DNA from 4 places in the Enterobacter cloacae complex sp. HYC074_NIDB genome. Region 3 is predicted to be linked to each of the others. Evidence: predicted binding sites of a transcription regulator. Region 3 holds the regulator's gene; each other region holds the start of a gene.
What was found. Region 3 encodes PurR, which represses purine synthesis genes. Its sites were predicted from a motif close to CANGCAAACGTTTGCNTG; they were not measured.
Positions count from the first base shown of each region.

Region 1 (3,904 bases), 390 kb from region 3:
CTTTGGTAAAGAAGCCTTCCTGACGGTTTCTGGCCAGCTGAACGGCGAAACCTACGCCTGTGCGCTGTCTAAGATCTATACCTTCGGCCCAACCTTCCGTGCGGAAAACTCCAACACCAGCCGTCACCTGGCGGAATTCTGGATGCTGGAGCCGGAAGTGGCCTTTGCCGATCTGAATGACGTGGCAGGCCTGGCAGAAGCGATGCTGAAATACGTGTTCAAAGCGGTTCTCGAAGAGCGCGCAGACGACATGAAATTCTTCGCTGAGCGTGTCGATAACGACGCCATCGCCCGTCTTGAGCGCTTCGTCTCCGCAGACTTCGCGCAGGTGGATTACACCGACGCGGTCGCTATCCTGGAAAAATGCGGTGAGAAATTCGAAAACCCGGTTTACTGGGGCGTGGATCTCTCCTCCGAGCACGAACGTTATCTGGCAGAGAAGCACTTCAAAGCACCGGTTGTGGTGAAAAATTATCCGAAAGACATTAAGGCGTTCTATATGCGCCTTAACGAAGACGGTAAAACCGTTGCCGCGATGGACGTGCTGGCGCCGGGCATCGGTGAGATTATCGGTGGCTCCCAGCGTGAAGAGCGACTGGATGTGCTGGACGCGCGTATGCTGGAGATGGGTCTGAACCCGGCGGACTACAGCTGGTATCGCGATCTCCGTCGCTACGGCACCGTCCCGCACTCCGGCTTTGGCCTTGGCTTTGAACGTCTGATTGCTTACGTAACAGGTGTTCAGAACGTACGTGATGTGATTCCGTTCCCACGCACACCGCGTAACGCAAGTTTCTAACCGACCAAATCCTTAATGGCCAGCAAATGCTGGCCATTATTTTATCCTGCAATGTCAGTTTTCGTCAGTCAAAAGTAAGCGTCTTTAAACCACAACCCCGCGATTACCTCTACCTGTTACGTTTTGTTTCCACGAAATATCCTGAGATAAAAAATTAACCCCATTTTTATGGCGCTTAATACAATCCTTACGCAATAGCACAAAAAACAACCACTTTCACAGCCATCTGGATGGCTTTTGCCGATTATAAGAAAAAATGAGCCGTTTAACTTCTGTTTATACGAAAGGCCTTTAGCTAAATTAAACATAAGGAAATCATATATATAAGAATAAAGCGGAGGTTTAATTCACCAGATAGCGCTGAAGTTTGAGGTGCTTCACAAAGTTCCCAAAAATACATATTTAGTTACATATATTTTCTTTTGGTAACTGAATCTTGAAGATTGTAGCACTTTCAGTGTAGCGAAACGGTTCTATGAATGGAAAGATGCCTGTCAGACACATAAAGACACCTAACTCTCATCAATAGTTCCGGAAATATTTATTGACAGAATTTATTGACGGCAGTGGCGAGTGTCATAAAAAAACCAATGAGGGTAATAAATAATGATGAAGCGCAATATCCTGGCAGTGGTAGTCCCTGCCCTGCTGGTAGCCGGTGCAGCAAACGCTGCTGAAATCTATAACAAAGACGGCAACAAATTAGATCTTTACGGGAAAGCAGTCGGCCTGCATTACTTCTCCGATAATGACAGCAACGATGGCGACAACACTTACGCACGTCTGGGCTTCAAAGGCGAAACTCAGATCAACGATCAGCTGACTGGCTACGGTCAGTGGGAATACAACTTCCAGGGTAACAACTCTGAAGGTGGCGATGCACAGAACGGCAACAAAACCCGTCTGGCATTCGCAGGTCTGAAATTCGGTGACGCAGGCTCCTTCGACTACGGTCGTAACTACGGTCTGGTCTATGATGCAATCGGCATCACCGATATGCTCCCTGAGTTCGGTGGCGACACCGGCGCGAGCGATAACTTCTTCTCTGGCCGTACCGGTGGCCTGGCGACGTACCGTAACAGCAACTTCTTCGGCCTGGTTGACGGTCTGAACTTTGGTGTTCAGTACCTGGGCAAAAACGAGCGTACTGATGCAGTACGTTCCAACGGCGACGGCTGGGCAACCTCACTGAGCTATGATTTCGAAGGCTTCGGCATTGTGGGTGCTTATGGCGCCGCTGACCGTACCAACAACCAGCAGACGCTGGAATGGGGTAAAGGCGACAAAGCTGAACAGTGGGCAACCGGCCTGAAATATGACGCGAACAACATCTACCTGGCAGCTATTTATGGCGAAATGCGTAACGCAGCGCGTCTGGGCAGCCGTGGTTTCGCTAACAAGTCTCAGGACTTCTCTGTCGTCGCTCAGTACCAGTTCGACTTCGGCCTGCGTCCGTCCATCGCTTACTACAAATCTAAAGCGAAAGACGTAGAAGGTATCGGTGACGAAGACTACATCAACTACATCGACGTTGGTGCGACATACTACTTCAACAAAAACATGTCTACCTATGTTGACTATCAGATCAACCAGCTGAAAGACGACAACAAGCTGGGCATCAACAACGACGACATCGTGGCTCTGGGTCTGGTTTACCAGTTCTAATCAGCACACCTCGTTGTTATATGCTTAATGAACAGGGCTTCGGCCCTGTTTTTTTATTCCTGAGAGAAAATAATAGCGACTTTTGAAAAGCCGCACGCTTTTCGTCGCAAACGGTTGGCATTTTGTAAATCTACCGTTAACCTGATAGCGGATTTCACTTCTGTAATCACAATGGAACTTCGTCATGTTTGAGAACATTACTGCCGCTCCTGCCGACCCAATTCTGGGCCTGGCCGATCTGTTTCGCGCCGACGACCGCCCTGGAAAAATCAACCTGGGTATTGGTGTATATAAAGATGAAACCGGCAAAACTCCGGTACTGACCAGCGTCAAAAAAGCTGAGCAGTATCTGCTGGAAAACGAAACCACCAAAAACTACCTCGGTATTGATGGTATCCCTGAATTTGGTCGCTGCACCCAGGAGCTGCTGTTCGGCAAAGGCAGCACCATTGTGAGCGAAAAACGCGCCCGCACGGCGCAGACCCCAGGCGGTACCGGCGCACTGCGCGTGGCGGCAGATTTCCTGGCGAAAAACACTTCTGTGAAGCGTGTGTGGGTAAGCAATCCAAGCTGGCCGAACCATAAGAGCGTGTTTAATTCTGCGGGTCTGGAAGTGCGTGAATACGCCTACTACGACGCAGCCAGCCACGCGCTGGATTTCGACGGCCTGCTGGCCAGCCTGAGCGAAGCCCAGGCGGGCGATGTGGTGCTGTTCCACGGCTGCTGCCATAACCCAACCGGTATCGATCCTACGCTTGAGCAGTGGGAACAGCTGGCTAAGCTGTCCGTTGAAAAAGGCTGGCTGCCGCTGTTTGACTTCGCTTACCAGGGCTTTGCCCGTGGTCTGGAAGAAGATGCAGAAGGTCTGCGTGCATTCGCCGCCGTGCATCAGGAGTTGATAGTCGCAAGCTCCTATTCCAAGAACTTTGGTCTGTATAACGAGCGTGTCGGCGCCTGTACGCTGGTGGCTGCTGACGAAGCAACCGTCGATCGCGCATTCAGCCAGATGAAGTCCGTGATCCGCGCTAACTACTCCAACCCACCGGCACACGGTGCGTCTGTGGTCGCGACGATCCTGAGCAACGATGCGCTGCGCGCCATCTGGGAGCAAGAGCTGAACGATATGCGTCAGCGCATTCAGCGCATGCGTCTGCTGTTTGTGAACACGCTGGCTGAGAAAGGCGCTGACCGTGACTTCAGCTTCATCATCAAGCAGAACGGCATGTTCTCCTTCAGCGGCCTGACCAAAGAGCAGGTGCTGCGCCTGCGTGAAGAGTTTGGCGTGTATGCCGTTGCATCTGGCCGCGTGAACGTTGCAGGTATGACGCCTGACAACATGGCGCCGCTGTGCGAAGCCATTGTCGCGGTGCTGTAACCTGCATCCCTAAAAAAAAGCCTGCATCGTGCAGGCTTTTTTATTTTACCGGGTTTACCAGACAG
Region 1 covers NZ_CP114214.1:1,710,393-1,714,296, reverse strand. Annotated here, with positions in the region: gene asnS (asparagine--tRNA ligase) at 1-799, shown strand, start outside; gene ompF (porin OmpF) at 1,406-2,464, shown strand; gene O1724_RS08320 (amino acid aminotransferase) at 2,649-3,839, shown strand; gene O1724_RS08315 (MBL fold metallo-hydrolase) at 3,894-3,904, opposite strand, start outside.
Region 1: the regulator PurR is predicted to act here: its motif matches at 2,568-2,585, upstream of O1724_RS08320 (amino acid aminotransferase).

Region 2 (3,904 bases), 1.4 Mb from region 3:
GCGCTGCTGGTTCACTGATGGACGTACTTGGGCATCCGGGGATGAACCACCAGGTGAAAACTATCGGCGGGGTACTTGCACCAGAATGTTCGGGTCTGTTAAGTGACTTTTTTCGAATGCGTCGGCAGCAGAAAAAGCAACAAAAGGCAGAATTGAAACCACAGGGTGATTAAGCTCTTCCGGTGCGACCACCGGATAGCTTTCAGCCAGCTGTTGCGCCTCGGCCGCCTCTTTTTCTTTCTCCAGCAGATATCCCACCAGGCTTATCTGATACTTACGAATATTTTCCACGTAGGCATACGCTTCATGGCCGCGCGCATAGCCATACGTCAGCTTCTGGTACCACTGTTTCTGGCTAAGCAGCGGCAGGCGCTGTTTTACATCTGACCAACTGTCCGGGTTACCTTTGGTTTTCGCCGTCAGCGCCCGCGCGTCGAGCATATGCGCATACCCCATGTTATAGGCGGCTAGCGCAAACCAGATCCGCTCCCCTTCCGGGACCGTCTCCGGCACTTTCGCCATCATATCCTGTAAATACTGCGCGCCGCCGCTGATGCTCTGTTCCGCATCGGTCCGGTCGCTGATGCCGAGGCTCTGGGCGGTATTTTTAGTGAGCATCATCAACCCGCGCACGCCCGTGGGGGAGGTGGCCTGAGCATCCCAGTGCGATTCCTGGTAGGAAATTGCCGCCAGCAGCTTCCAGTCAATCTCCTGGGCGTACTTCTCAAACAGCGGTTGCAGGTCCGGCAGCACGCTGTCCACCGCGCGCAGGAAGGTGCGGGTGTCAACGTAATCAAAATCGTCCCCGTGACCGAGATATTTCTCTTCCAGACGCGCCAGGGTGCCGTCTTCATTGATGGAATTAAAGAAATCGAGCATGGCCGCAGAGACGGTTTGATCGTCGTCCAGCTGGGTAAACCAGGTCACCGGCTGTTCGTCGGTCACATCCAGCGCCACGGCGATTTCAGGATGAACGCGCTGGAAAAGACTGATCGCCACCGAATCAGCAATGGTATAGGCCAGCTTTTTATCTTTTACCTGCTCCAGCAATTCGGTCGTGCCGAGTTTAGGATCGACCGTCCAGCTGAGGTTAGGGTATTTTTTCTCTTTCAACGCCCGCAGATCGTCAATCACCACATGGCCTGGCGCAATGGTCAATTGCTGGTCGGTGATGTCGGCCAGTGAGCGCGGGCGCAGGCTACCCACACGATAAACCACCTGCTGCGACACGGAGTAGTAGGTCGGGCCCGGCTGATAGTTTTTGCTGCGTTCGCTGTTGTACACCAGACCTGCGGCGAGAATATCGGCACGGTCATGGTCCAAATCATCAAACAGCTGGTTGATGTTCTGCCGCACGGTAACTTTCAGCTTCACGCCCAGATAGTCCGCAAACAGCTGTGCCAGTTCGTAATCAAGACCGATGGTTTTACCGTTGATATCGTCGTAAATAAGCGGGGAGGAGAGGGTACTGACGAGCAACTCCCCCCGCTCCTGAATGGCGGCGATACGGTTTTCGGCCTTGCCGAACCAGGGGATAGACGGCCAGAGGGCCACTGCCAGCAGCAACGTAACAATGCCGATGAGCAGATAATTAATCTTTAATTTTTTCAATTAGTTAATTCTCTGCGACGCCGGTTGCCTCAGTGTGCTGTAGTCATGTTAAGAGTAGAGTTTGCCATTGATTGAGCGGCATTTTGCGCAAAGTAGCGCCAGTTGGCAACCAATTAGAGAGACAGGTCACATCTATTGTTAAACATAAAGGTTGATTTTATTTCGACGCAAACGGTTTCGTCGGCGCTCAGGATTCTCTATAATGACGCCCGTTTTCCCCCCTTGCGCACACTGTAAGCGCCCCGGCGCTTCGAAGACGAGAGACTTATGATGGAAATTCTGCGTGGTTCGCCTGCACTGTCTGCCTTCCGTATTACCAAACTGCTGGCACGTTTTCAGGCGGCCGACCTTCCGGTAAGCAATATTTACGCTGAGTATGTCCATTTTGCTGACCTGAATGCCCCCCTGAATGCAGAGGAGCGCGTACAGCTGGAACGTCTGCTTAAATATGGCCCAAGCCTGAGCAGCCATACGCCGACCGGCAAATTAATCCTCGCCACGCCACGCCCTGGCACCATCTCCCCCTGGTCTTCCAAAGCAACAGACATCGCTCACAAATGCGGCCTGAACCAGATTAACCGTCTGGAGCGCGGTGTGGCGTACTACGTGGAAGCCTCTACCCTGAGCGACGCGCAGTGGCAGGCGGTTGCGGCTGAACTGCACGACCGCATGATGGAGAGCGTGTTTGACTCTCTGGATGATGCGCAGAAACTGTTCTCCCACCATCAGCCTGCGCCGGTACAGAGCGTGGATCTGCTGGGGCAGGGCCGTCAGGCGCTGATTGACGCAAACCTGCGTCTTGGTCTGGCACTCGCAGAGGATGAAATCGACTACCTTCAGGATGCATTCGTTAAGCTGAATCGCAACCCGAACGACATCGAACTGTATATGTTCGCGCAGGCCAACTCCGAGCACTGCCGCCACAAGATTTTCAACGCCGACTGGATTATCGACGGCGAACAGCAGCCGAAGTCGCTGTTCAAAATGATCAAAAACACCATGGAGCAAACCCCTGACCACGTGCTGTCTGCCTATAAAGACAACGCCGCGGTGATGGAAGGTTCCGAGGTGGGCCGCTTCTTCGCCGATCGCGAAGCAGGGCGCTATGACTTCCATCAGGAGCCTGCGCATATCCTGATGAAAGTGGAAACCCACAACCACCCGACGGCGATCTCCCCATGGCCGGGTGCGGCGACCGGCTCCGGCGGTGAAATCCGTGACGAAGGGGCGACCGGTCGTGGTGCAAAACCAAAAGCGGGTCTGGTCGGTTTCTCCGTCTCCAACCTGCGTATCCCGGGCTTTGAACAGCCGTGGGAAGAAGATTTCGGCAAGCCAGAGCGCATCGTGACCGCGCTGGATATCATGACCGAAGGCCCGCTGGGCGGCGCGGCGTTTAACAACGAATTTGGTCGTCCGGCGCTGAACGGTTACTTCCGTACCTATGAAGAGAAAGTGGACAGCCACAACGGCGAAGAGCTGCGCGGCTATCACAAACCGATCATGCTGGCGGGCGGGATCGGCAACATCCGTGCCGATCACGTGCAAAAAGGCGAGATCGTCGTCGGCGCGAAGCTGATCGTGCTCGGCGGCCCGGCGATGAACATCGGTCTGGGCGGCGGTGCGGCCTCTTCTATGGCCTCCGGCCAGTCTGATGCGGATCTCGATTTCGCCTCCGTGCAGCGTGACAACCCTGAGATGGAGCGTCGCTGTCAGGAAGTAATCGACCGCTGCTGGCAGCTGGGTGATGCTAACCCGATTCTCTTTATCCACGACGTGGGAGCGGGCGGTCTGTCCAACGCCATGCCGGAGCTGGTGAGCGACGGCGGCCGCGGTGGTCGTTTCAACCTGCGCGATATCCTGAGCGATGAGCCTGGCATGAGCCCGCTGGAAATCTGGTGTAACGAATCCCAGGAGCGCTACGTGCTGGCGGTTGCGGCCGACCAACTGCCGCTGTTTGACGAGCTGTGCCGCCGCGAGCGCGCGCCGTATGCCGTCATCGGTGAAGCGACCGAAGAGCAGCACCTGACTCTGAGTGACACCCATTTCGACAACCAGCCAATCGATCTGCCGCTCGACGTTCTGCTCGGTAAAACGCCGAAGATGACCCGCGACGTAACCACCCGTAAAGCGGCGGGCAAAGCGCTGGATCGCCAGGATATTACCGTTGCAGACGCGGTGAACCGCGTGCTGCACCTGCCTGCTGTGGCAGAGAAAACCTTCCTGGTGACCATCGGCGACCGCACCGTGACCGGTATGGTATCCCGCGATCAGATGGTTGGCCCGTGGCAGATCC
Region 2 covers NZ_CP114214.1:3,540,605-3,544,508, reverse strand. Annotated here, with positions in the region: gene tadA (tRNA adenosine(34) deaminase TadA) at 1-173, shown strand, start outside; gene mltF (membrane-bound lytic murein transglycosylase MltF) at 61-1,611, opposite strand; gene purL (phosphoribosylformylglycinamidine synthase) at 1,879-3,904, shown strand, end outside.
Region 2: the regulator PurR is predicted to act here: its motif matches at 1,776-1,793, upstream of purL (phosphoribosylformylglycinamidine synthase).

Region 3 (3,904 bases):
ATCTCGCTATCGCGGTGGATAACATTGTTAAGCCGGAGCGGACCCGGCAGATGATCGTCGATTTCTATCGTCATTTTTCCGACGTCGAACTGCGTGTTTCGCAGGAAGTGTTCAACGGCGTCTGGGATGCGCTGGCGGACGGCAGGGCGGAGATGGCGATTGGTGCAACCCAGGCGATCCCGGTTGGTGGGCGCTACGCGTTTCGCGACATGGGCATGCTGAGCTGGACCTGCGTGGTCGCGCGCGATCACCCGCTGGCAGCGCTGGAAGGGCCGCTGAGCGATGACACATTACGCAACTGGCCCTCGCTGGTGCTGGAAGATACCTCCCGCTCGCTGCCCAAGCGCATTACCTGGTTGCTGGATAATCAGCGCCGCGTGGTCGCGCCGGACTGGGAGTCGTCAGCCACCTGTCTGAGCGCGGGGCTGTGCGTTGGCATGGTGCCGGTGCATTTTGCGCGCCCGCGCATCGACGCGGGAGAGTGGGTGGCTCTGACGCTGGAAAACCCCTTCCCGGATGCCGCATGCTGTCTGACGTGGCAGCAAAACGACGTCTCGCCCGCCATGGCCTGGCTGCTGGATTATCTGGGAGACAGCGAAACGCTGAACCGGGAGTGGTTGCGGGAACCAGCATAGCTGGCCCCGGAAAGTGATTAACGACGGTAGTCGCGGAACGGACCGTCCGCAACGGAACGGCGTTCTATCAGGCGCGGGTGAACTTCAATGGACTGGGACTGTTCACGCTTGTTGACGATCCTGTCCAGAAGCATGTTGAAGGCCGTTTCACCCAGCGAATCTTTCGGCTGGTGAATGGTGGTCAGCGCCGGGGTAAAGAAGCGGGCGTTGCGCACGTTGTCATAGCCGATCACCGAGATATCCTGGGGGACGCGCAGGCCGAGTTCATCTGCCGCGCATAGCGCGCCCATCGCCATGATGTCACCGCCGCAGAACACCGCGGTAGGGCGATGCGGCTGGGAGACGATCTGCTGCATGGCGCGATAGCCTGACTCCGGCTCGAAGTCGCCCTGAACAATCCAGTTTTCCGGCACGGTGATCAGCGCCTCTTCCATCGCTTTCATGAAACCGGCCAGACGGCCAGCACCGGTGTTACGCTCCAGAGGTCCCGGGATCACGCCAATTTCACGATGACCGCGTTCTACCAGATAACGCCCCGCCATGTAGCCGCCTTCAAAGGCGTTATCAATAACGGAGTCGGTGAAGTCTGCGCGCGCCTCGCCCCAGTCCATGACCACCATCGGAATGTGGCGATACTCTTCCAGCATGGAAAGGACCGACTCAGGGTATTCAGAACACATTACCAGAAGACCGTCGACGCGCTTTTGCGCCATCATTGACAGGTAAGCGCGCTGTTTTTCAATGTTGTTCCACGCATTGCCCAGAATCAGGGTATAGCCTTTCTGGAAGCAGTTTTTTTCAACGGCTTCGATGATTTCAGCAAAATAGGCCGCTTCACTGCTGGTGGCCAGCAGGCCAATCGATTTGGTGTGATTAACCTTCAGGCTGCGGGCGACGGCACTTGGCGAGTAGTGCAGTTCTTTGATTGCCGCCCAGACGGCATTACGCGTCTCTTCAGCGACGAAACGCGTTTTGTTAATAACATGTGATACGGTTGTAGTGGAAACGTTTGCGCGTTTTGCTACGTCTTTAATTGTTGCCATTAAATGTCACTCCAGACCATATCCTAAGCTCCTGAAAAAATTGAAGGTAAACGTTTGCCTTCTCTCACCCATATTACGCAAACATGAGTTGCGACACGCCGGGAAAACGACACAGGACGTCAGGAGGGGGTCAGTGGCCGGTACGCTAATAAATTTAGCGTGGAATTTTGTCCTATCTTGATGAAAAGGGGAAGAGGTAAAGTGGATATCCGTTTAAATCCTGGAAGATTTTTGACCTGAACTGTGTAAAAATGAGCAAGCTCACTTTTCGTAGGGTGAATAAAAGGAGAAAAATTGATGAGTACCGATCTGAAGTTTTCGCTGTTTACCACCATTGTTGTTCTTGCTCTGATTGTTGCCGGTGGTTTAACCGCTGCACTGCACTGATTCAGGCGGAGGGAGAACCTTCTCCCTCTCTTGCCGCTATTGTTACCTCTCCGGCAAAAATCTTTTGCCAAAATGTTAACTTCTCATTTTTTGTGATTGATGTCATGCTTTTGACTTCTTAGTTCTGTGCCGGGTTATGGCACGGTATCCGGAGCCTCTTCATGAAAATCAATTTTCCCCTGCTGGCCCTGGCGATTGGCGCCTTTGGGATTGGCACCACTGAATTCTCCCCGATGGGGTTATTGCCTGTTATCGCCCGGGGGGTAGACGTCTCTATCCCTGCGGCCGGTATGTTAATTAGCGCCTACGCGATCGGCGTGATGGTGGGCGCGCCGCTGATGACGCTGCTGCTTTCGCACCGTGCGCGCCGCAACGCGCTGATTTTCCTGATGGCGATTTTCACTCTCGGCAATGTGTTTTCCGCGATTTCGCCCGATTACACCACTCTGATGCTTTCGCGCATTCTTACCAGCCTCAACCATGGCGCCTTCTTCGGACTGGGCTCGGTTGTTGCTGCCAGCGTGGTGCCAAAACATAAGCAGGCCAGCGCGGTAGCCACTATGTTTATGGGCCTCACCATCGCTAATATCGGCGGCGTTCCCGCCGCCACCTGGCTGGGAGAAGCCATCGGCTGGCGTATGTCTTTCCTCGCAACCGCCGGACTGGGCGTGGTCGCGATGGTTGCGCTGTTCTTCTCACTGCCGAAAGGAAGTGCTGGAGAACGTCCGGAAGTACGTAAAGAGCTGGCGGTGCTGATGCGTCCTCAGGTGTTGTCCGCGCTGCTCACCACGGTGCTGGGGGCCGGGGCGATGTTTACGCTCTACACCTATATCTCCCCGGTGCTGCACGACATAACCCACGCAACGCCACTCTTTGTTACCGCGATGCTGGTGCTGATTGGTGTCGGGTTCTCGATTGGCAACTATCTCGGCGGGAAATTTGCCGACCGCTCCGTGAGTGGGACGCTGAAAGGTTTTTTAACGCTGCTGATTGTCATCATGGTGGCGATTCCGTGGCTGGCGCGTAACGAAGTGGGTGCCGCGATTGCCATGGTGGTGTGGGGCGCCGCAACCTTTGCCGTGGTGCCACCGTTGCAGATGCGCGTAATGCGCGTTGCACACGAAGCGCCGGGGCTCTCTTCATCGGTGAATATCGGTGCGTTTAACCTGGGCAATGCGCTGGGGGCCGCAGCGGGCGGGGCGGTGATCTCCGGTGGTTTGGGTTATAGCTTTGTGCCGGTGATGGGGGCGATCATTGCCGCACTCGGCCTGCTGCTGGTGATAATGTCTGGTCGTAAACAGCCTCAAGCGGTGTGTACGGCGGAATAAACAAAAACGCAGAAGGGCTGCCCCTTCTGCGTGTCTCTTACGCGGCGAAGTTCTTCGCAACAAATTCCCAGTTAACCAGTGCCCAGAAGTGTTCCAGGTAGTTCGGGCGCGCATTACGGTAATCAATGTAATAGGCGTGTTCCCATACGTCCACGGTCATCAGCGGCGTGGCGCTGGTGGTCAGAGGGGTACCCGCATTAGAAGTGGAAACGATAGCCAGTTTGCCATCAGCCTCTTTTACCAGCCAGGTCCAGCCGGAGCCAAAGTTTTTAACGGCTGCGTCAGTAAACTTCGCTTTAAAATCCGCGAAACTGCCGAACGCGGCGTTAATCGCTGCCGCCAGCTCACCGTCAGGTTCTCCGCCTGCATTCGGGGCCAGGCAGTGCCAGTAGAAGGTGTGGTTCCACACCTGTGCGGCGTTGTTGAATACGCCGCCGTCTGAACTGCGCACGATCTCTTCCAGCGTTTTGCCTTCAAAATCGGTGCCCTTGATCAGGTTATTCAGGTTGGT
Region 3 covers NZ_CP114214.1:2,101,658-2,105,561, forward strand. Annotated here, with positions in the region: gene punR (DNA-binding transcriptional activator PunR) at 1-635, shown strand, start outside; gene purR (HTH-type transcriptional repressor PurR) at 653-1,678, opposite strand; gene cydH (cytochrome bd-I oxidase subunit CydH) at 1,976-2,065, shown strand; gene O1724_RS10430 (MFS transporter) at 2,227-3,393, shown strand; gene sodB (superoxide dismutase [Fe]) at 3,431-3,904, opposite strand, start outside.

Region 4 (3,904 bases), 1.5 Mb from region 3:
CTGTACGAAGCATCGGCGCGTTTAGACGCATAGGGCTCACCCGTCAGCTTAAGCACCGCTTTACCGTGCACCTGCTCAAGCCAGACCGGTTTTGAAGGAAGGTTTCCCGCAGCAAAGAGGCGTTTACGGTTCTCTTCAACGTGCTCCAGGTTATCGCCACAGTGCGCACCGAGGTTCAAAGACTCCCACGCGCCCTGGCTCACGCCACCGATACGGGTTGAACTACAGGCGGCCACGCCTTCAGGCAGTGGCCACTCCGGGACAATCAGTTTGGTCATAACCAGTCCACGTGATCCTTATGTTCTTCGAAATCTGCGCGCATCGCGTCGATAAGTTCCACCATATCCTGTGGGATCGGCGCATGCCATTCCATCTGAATTCCGGTGATTGGGTGGTAAAGACGCAGCATCGTCGCATGCAGCGCCTGGCGATCGAATTTACGTAGCACGGAGATGAATTCATCCGATGCGCCCTTTGGTGGACGCGGACGACCGCCGTAAACCGGGTCACCCACCAGCGGATGGGTAATATGCGCCATGTGCACGCGGATCTGGTGAGTACGCCCGGTTTCCAGGCGCAGACGCAGGCGGGTATGAATACGGAAATGTTCCATGATGCGGTAATGGGTTACCGCCGGTTTACCCATCGGGTGTACGGACATATGCGTACGCTTGGTTGGGTGACGGCTGATAGGCTCTTCCACCGTGCCGCCAGAGGTCATATGACCAATCGCCACCGCTTCATACTCACGGGTGATTTCGCGCAGTTGCAACGATTCCACCAGGCGAGTCTGGGCGGGAACCGTCTTCGCCACCACCATCAGACCCGTGGTGTCTTTATCCAGACGGTGAACAATACCGGCACGCGGTACGTCGGCAATCGGCGGATAATAATGAAGGAGTGCGTTAAGTACCGTACCGTCAGGATTGCCCGCGCCCGGGTGAACAACAAAGTCGCGCGGCTTGTTGATGACCAGAATGTCGTCATCTTCGTAGACGATATCCAGCGGGATATCCTGCGGCTCGAAGCGGATTTCCTCTTCGATTTCAGCATTGATGGCGACAGCTTCCCCACCAAACACTTTCTCTTTTGCTTTGTCCCAGATCTTGCCGTTTACCAGCACGCGCTGGTCAAGGATCCATTCTTTTATGCGTGAACGCGAATAATCAGGGAACAATTCGGCCAAAGCCTGATCTAAGCGTTGACCGAGCTGATTTTCGGAGACTGTTGCGGTGAGTTCTACTCGTTGTGCCATAAACTGCTTCTTCGTTTAACGTTGGGTTTTACGGCTTTGCCGTTTAATATAGTGTGCTATTGTAGCTGGTCTTAATCGGGAGCAGGAACTGAGTTTCTCCCGGACAAACATTTGAGGAAAGTCAAAACGTCATGACGCGCATGAAATATCTGGTGGCAGCGGCCACGTTGAGCCTGGCTTTGGTGGGCTGCTCCGGTTCGAATGAACAGGTCCCTGACAATCCGCCGAATGAAATCTATGCGACTGCACAACAAAAGTTGCAGGACGGTAACTGGAAACAGGCGATAACGCAACTGGAAGCGTTGGATAATCGCTATCCGTTTGGTCCGTATTCGCAGCAGGTACAGTTAGATCTTATCTACGCCTACTACAAAAATGCCGATCTGCCGCTGGCTCAGGCAACGATCGATCGTTTCATGCGTCTGAACCCTACCCATCCTAACATCGATTACGTGATGTACATGCGCGGCCTGACTAACATGGCGCTGGATGACAGTGCATTGCAGGGCTTCTTCGGGGTGGATCGTTCAGACCGTGACCCGCAACATGCGCGTGATGCTTTCAATGACTTCTCCAAACTGGTGCGTAGCTACCCGAACAGCCAGTACATTACCGATGCCACTAAGCGTCTGGTGTTCCTGAAAGATCGTCTGGCGAAATATGAGTACTCCGTTGCGGAATACTACACCCGCCGTGGCGCATGGGTTGCCGTGGTTAACCGTGTAGAAGGCATGCTGCGTGATTATCCGGATACCCAAGCCACGCGTGATGGCCTGAAGCTGATGGAAAATGCGTATCGCCAGATGCAGATGACGGCTCAGGCTGACAAAGTGGCGAAAATCATCGCCGCGAACAGCAGCAACACCTGATACCGCTACAACGCATAACGGCAGCCCGCGGGCTGCCGTTTTTTTATTCTTTCAGACTTACGCTGAAGCGGTTTAGCTTCAACACATCCATTCAACTATGACCGCAATTTTTGGCTTCGACAAGGTAAATCTCACCTCTTCCTGCCCTGCCTCACAAAAAAGATTCCCTGACAAAAACCGACAAAATAACGTGATCTAAATCACACATTTTGACATTGGGTCGGGTATGCTGGAATCACCAAGACGGAAAGACAAGAGGTAAAATTTATGACAATGAACATTACCAGTAAACAAATGGAAATTACTCCGGCAATCCGCCAGCACGTCGCAGACCGTCTCGCCAAACTGGATAAATGGCAAACACATTTGATTAATCCACATATCATCCTGTCCAAGGAGCCGCAGGGTTTCATCGCTGATGCAACTATCAATACTCCAAACGGCCATCTGGTCGCCAGCGCAAAACACGAGGATATGTACACCGCAATTAACGATTTGATCAACAAGCTGGAACGGCAGCTCAATAAAGTGCAACACAAAGGTGAAGCACGTCGCGCCGCAACCTCGGTGAAAGACGCCAGCTTCGCGGAAGAAGTTGAAGAAGAGTAATCCTCTAAAATTGAGTGTACCGACAACGCGCCTTCGGGCGCGTTTTTTATTGACAGGATCAAAACAGTGCAGGTACTTTAACCCTATCATTTTCAGGATGACCTTATGAAACAGACGCCGTTTTTCTTCGCATTCTTTTTTACCTTCCCCTGACCGGGAGGCGTTTCGTCGTGTGATAAAGAATGCGAAGACGAACAACAAGGCCTCCCACACCGGGAGGCCTTTTTTATTGATAACGATAAAATGAGACAGACAACACTATGACACCGGAAAACCCGCTCCTGGATTTACGCGTAAAAATCAGTGCACTCGACGAAAAATTACTGGCCCTGCTGGCCGAACGCCGCGCGCTCGCCATTGAAGTGGGCAAAGCGAAGCTCGAGTCCCATCGGCCGGTGCGCGATATCGATCGCGAACGTGATTTACTGGAACGGTTGATTCAACTCGGCAAAGCGCATCATCTGGATGCGCACTACATCACCCGCCTGTTCCAGCTCATCATTGAAGATTCCGTTCTGACGCAACAGGCCCTGCTCCAGCAGCATCTGAACAAAACCAACCCGCACTCTGCTCGTATCGCTTTCCTCGGCCCGAAAGGCTCCTATTCTCATCTGGCGGCTCGCCAGTACGCAGCCCGCCATTTCGAAGAGTTTATTGAGAGCGGTTGCGCGAAATTTGCAGACATTTTCAACCAGGTCGAAACCGGCCAGGCAGATTACGCCGTGGTGCCTATTGAGAACACCAGTTCCGGCGCCATCAACGATGTTTACGATTTGCTCCAGCACACCAGCCTGTCGTTAGTCGGCGAGTTGACCATCCCTATCGATCACTGTGTGCTGGTCTCTGGCTCAACCGATCTGAGTCAGATCGAAACGGTGTACAGTCACCCGCAGCCGTTCCAGCAGTGCAGCCAGTTCCTGAACCGTTATCCGCACTGGAAAATTGAGTACACCGAAAGCACCTCGGCGGCGATGGAAAAAGTGGCGCAGGCAAACTCTCCTGCCGTCGCGGCTCTCGGTAGCGAAGCGGGCGGCGCGCTGTATGGCTTACAGGTGCTGGAACGCAATCTGGCCAACCAGACGCAGAATATCACCCGTTTCGTGGTTCTGGCCCGCAAGGCCATCAACGTGTCGGACCAGGTCCCGGCGAAAACCACCCTGTTGATGGCGAC
Region 4 covers NZ_CP114214.1:3,581,908-3,585,811, forward strand. Annotated here, with positions in the region: gene yfiH (purine nucleoside phosphorylase YfiH) at 1-278, opposite strand, end outside; gene rluD (23S rRNA pseudouridine(1911/1915/1917) synthase RluD) at 275-1,255, opposite strand; gene bamD (outer membrane protein assembly factor BamD) at 1,387-2,124, shown strand; gene raiA (ribosome-associated translation inhibitor RaiA) at 2,392-2,733, shown strand; Phe leader region at 2,838-2,963, shown strand; gene pheL (pheA operon leader peptide PheL) at 2,839-2,886, shown strand; gene pheA (bifunctional chorismate mutase/prephenate dehydratase) at 2,994-3,904, shown strand, end outside.
Region 4: the regulator PurR is predicted to act here: its motif matches at 2,277-2,294, upstream of raiA (ribosome-associated translation inhibitor RaiA).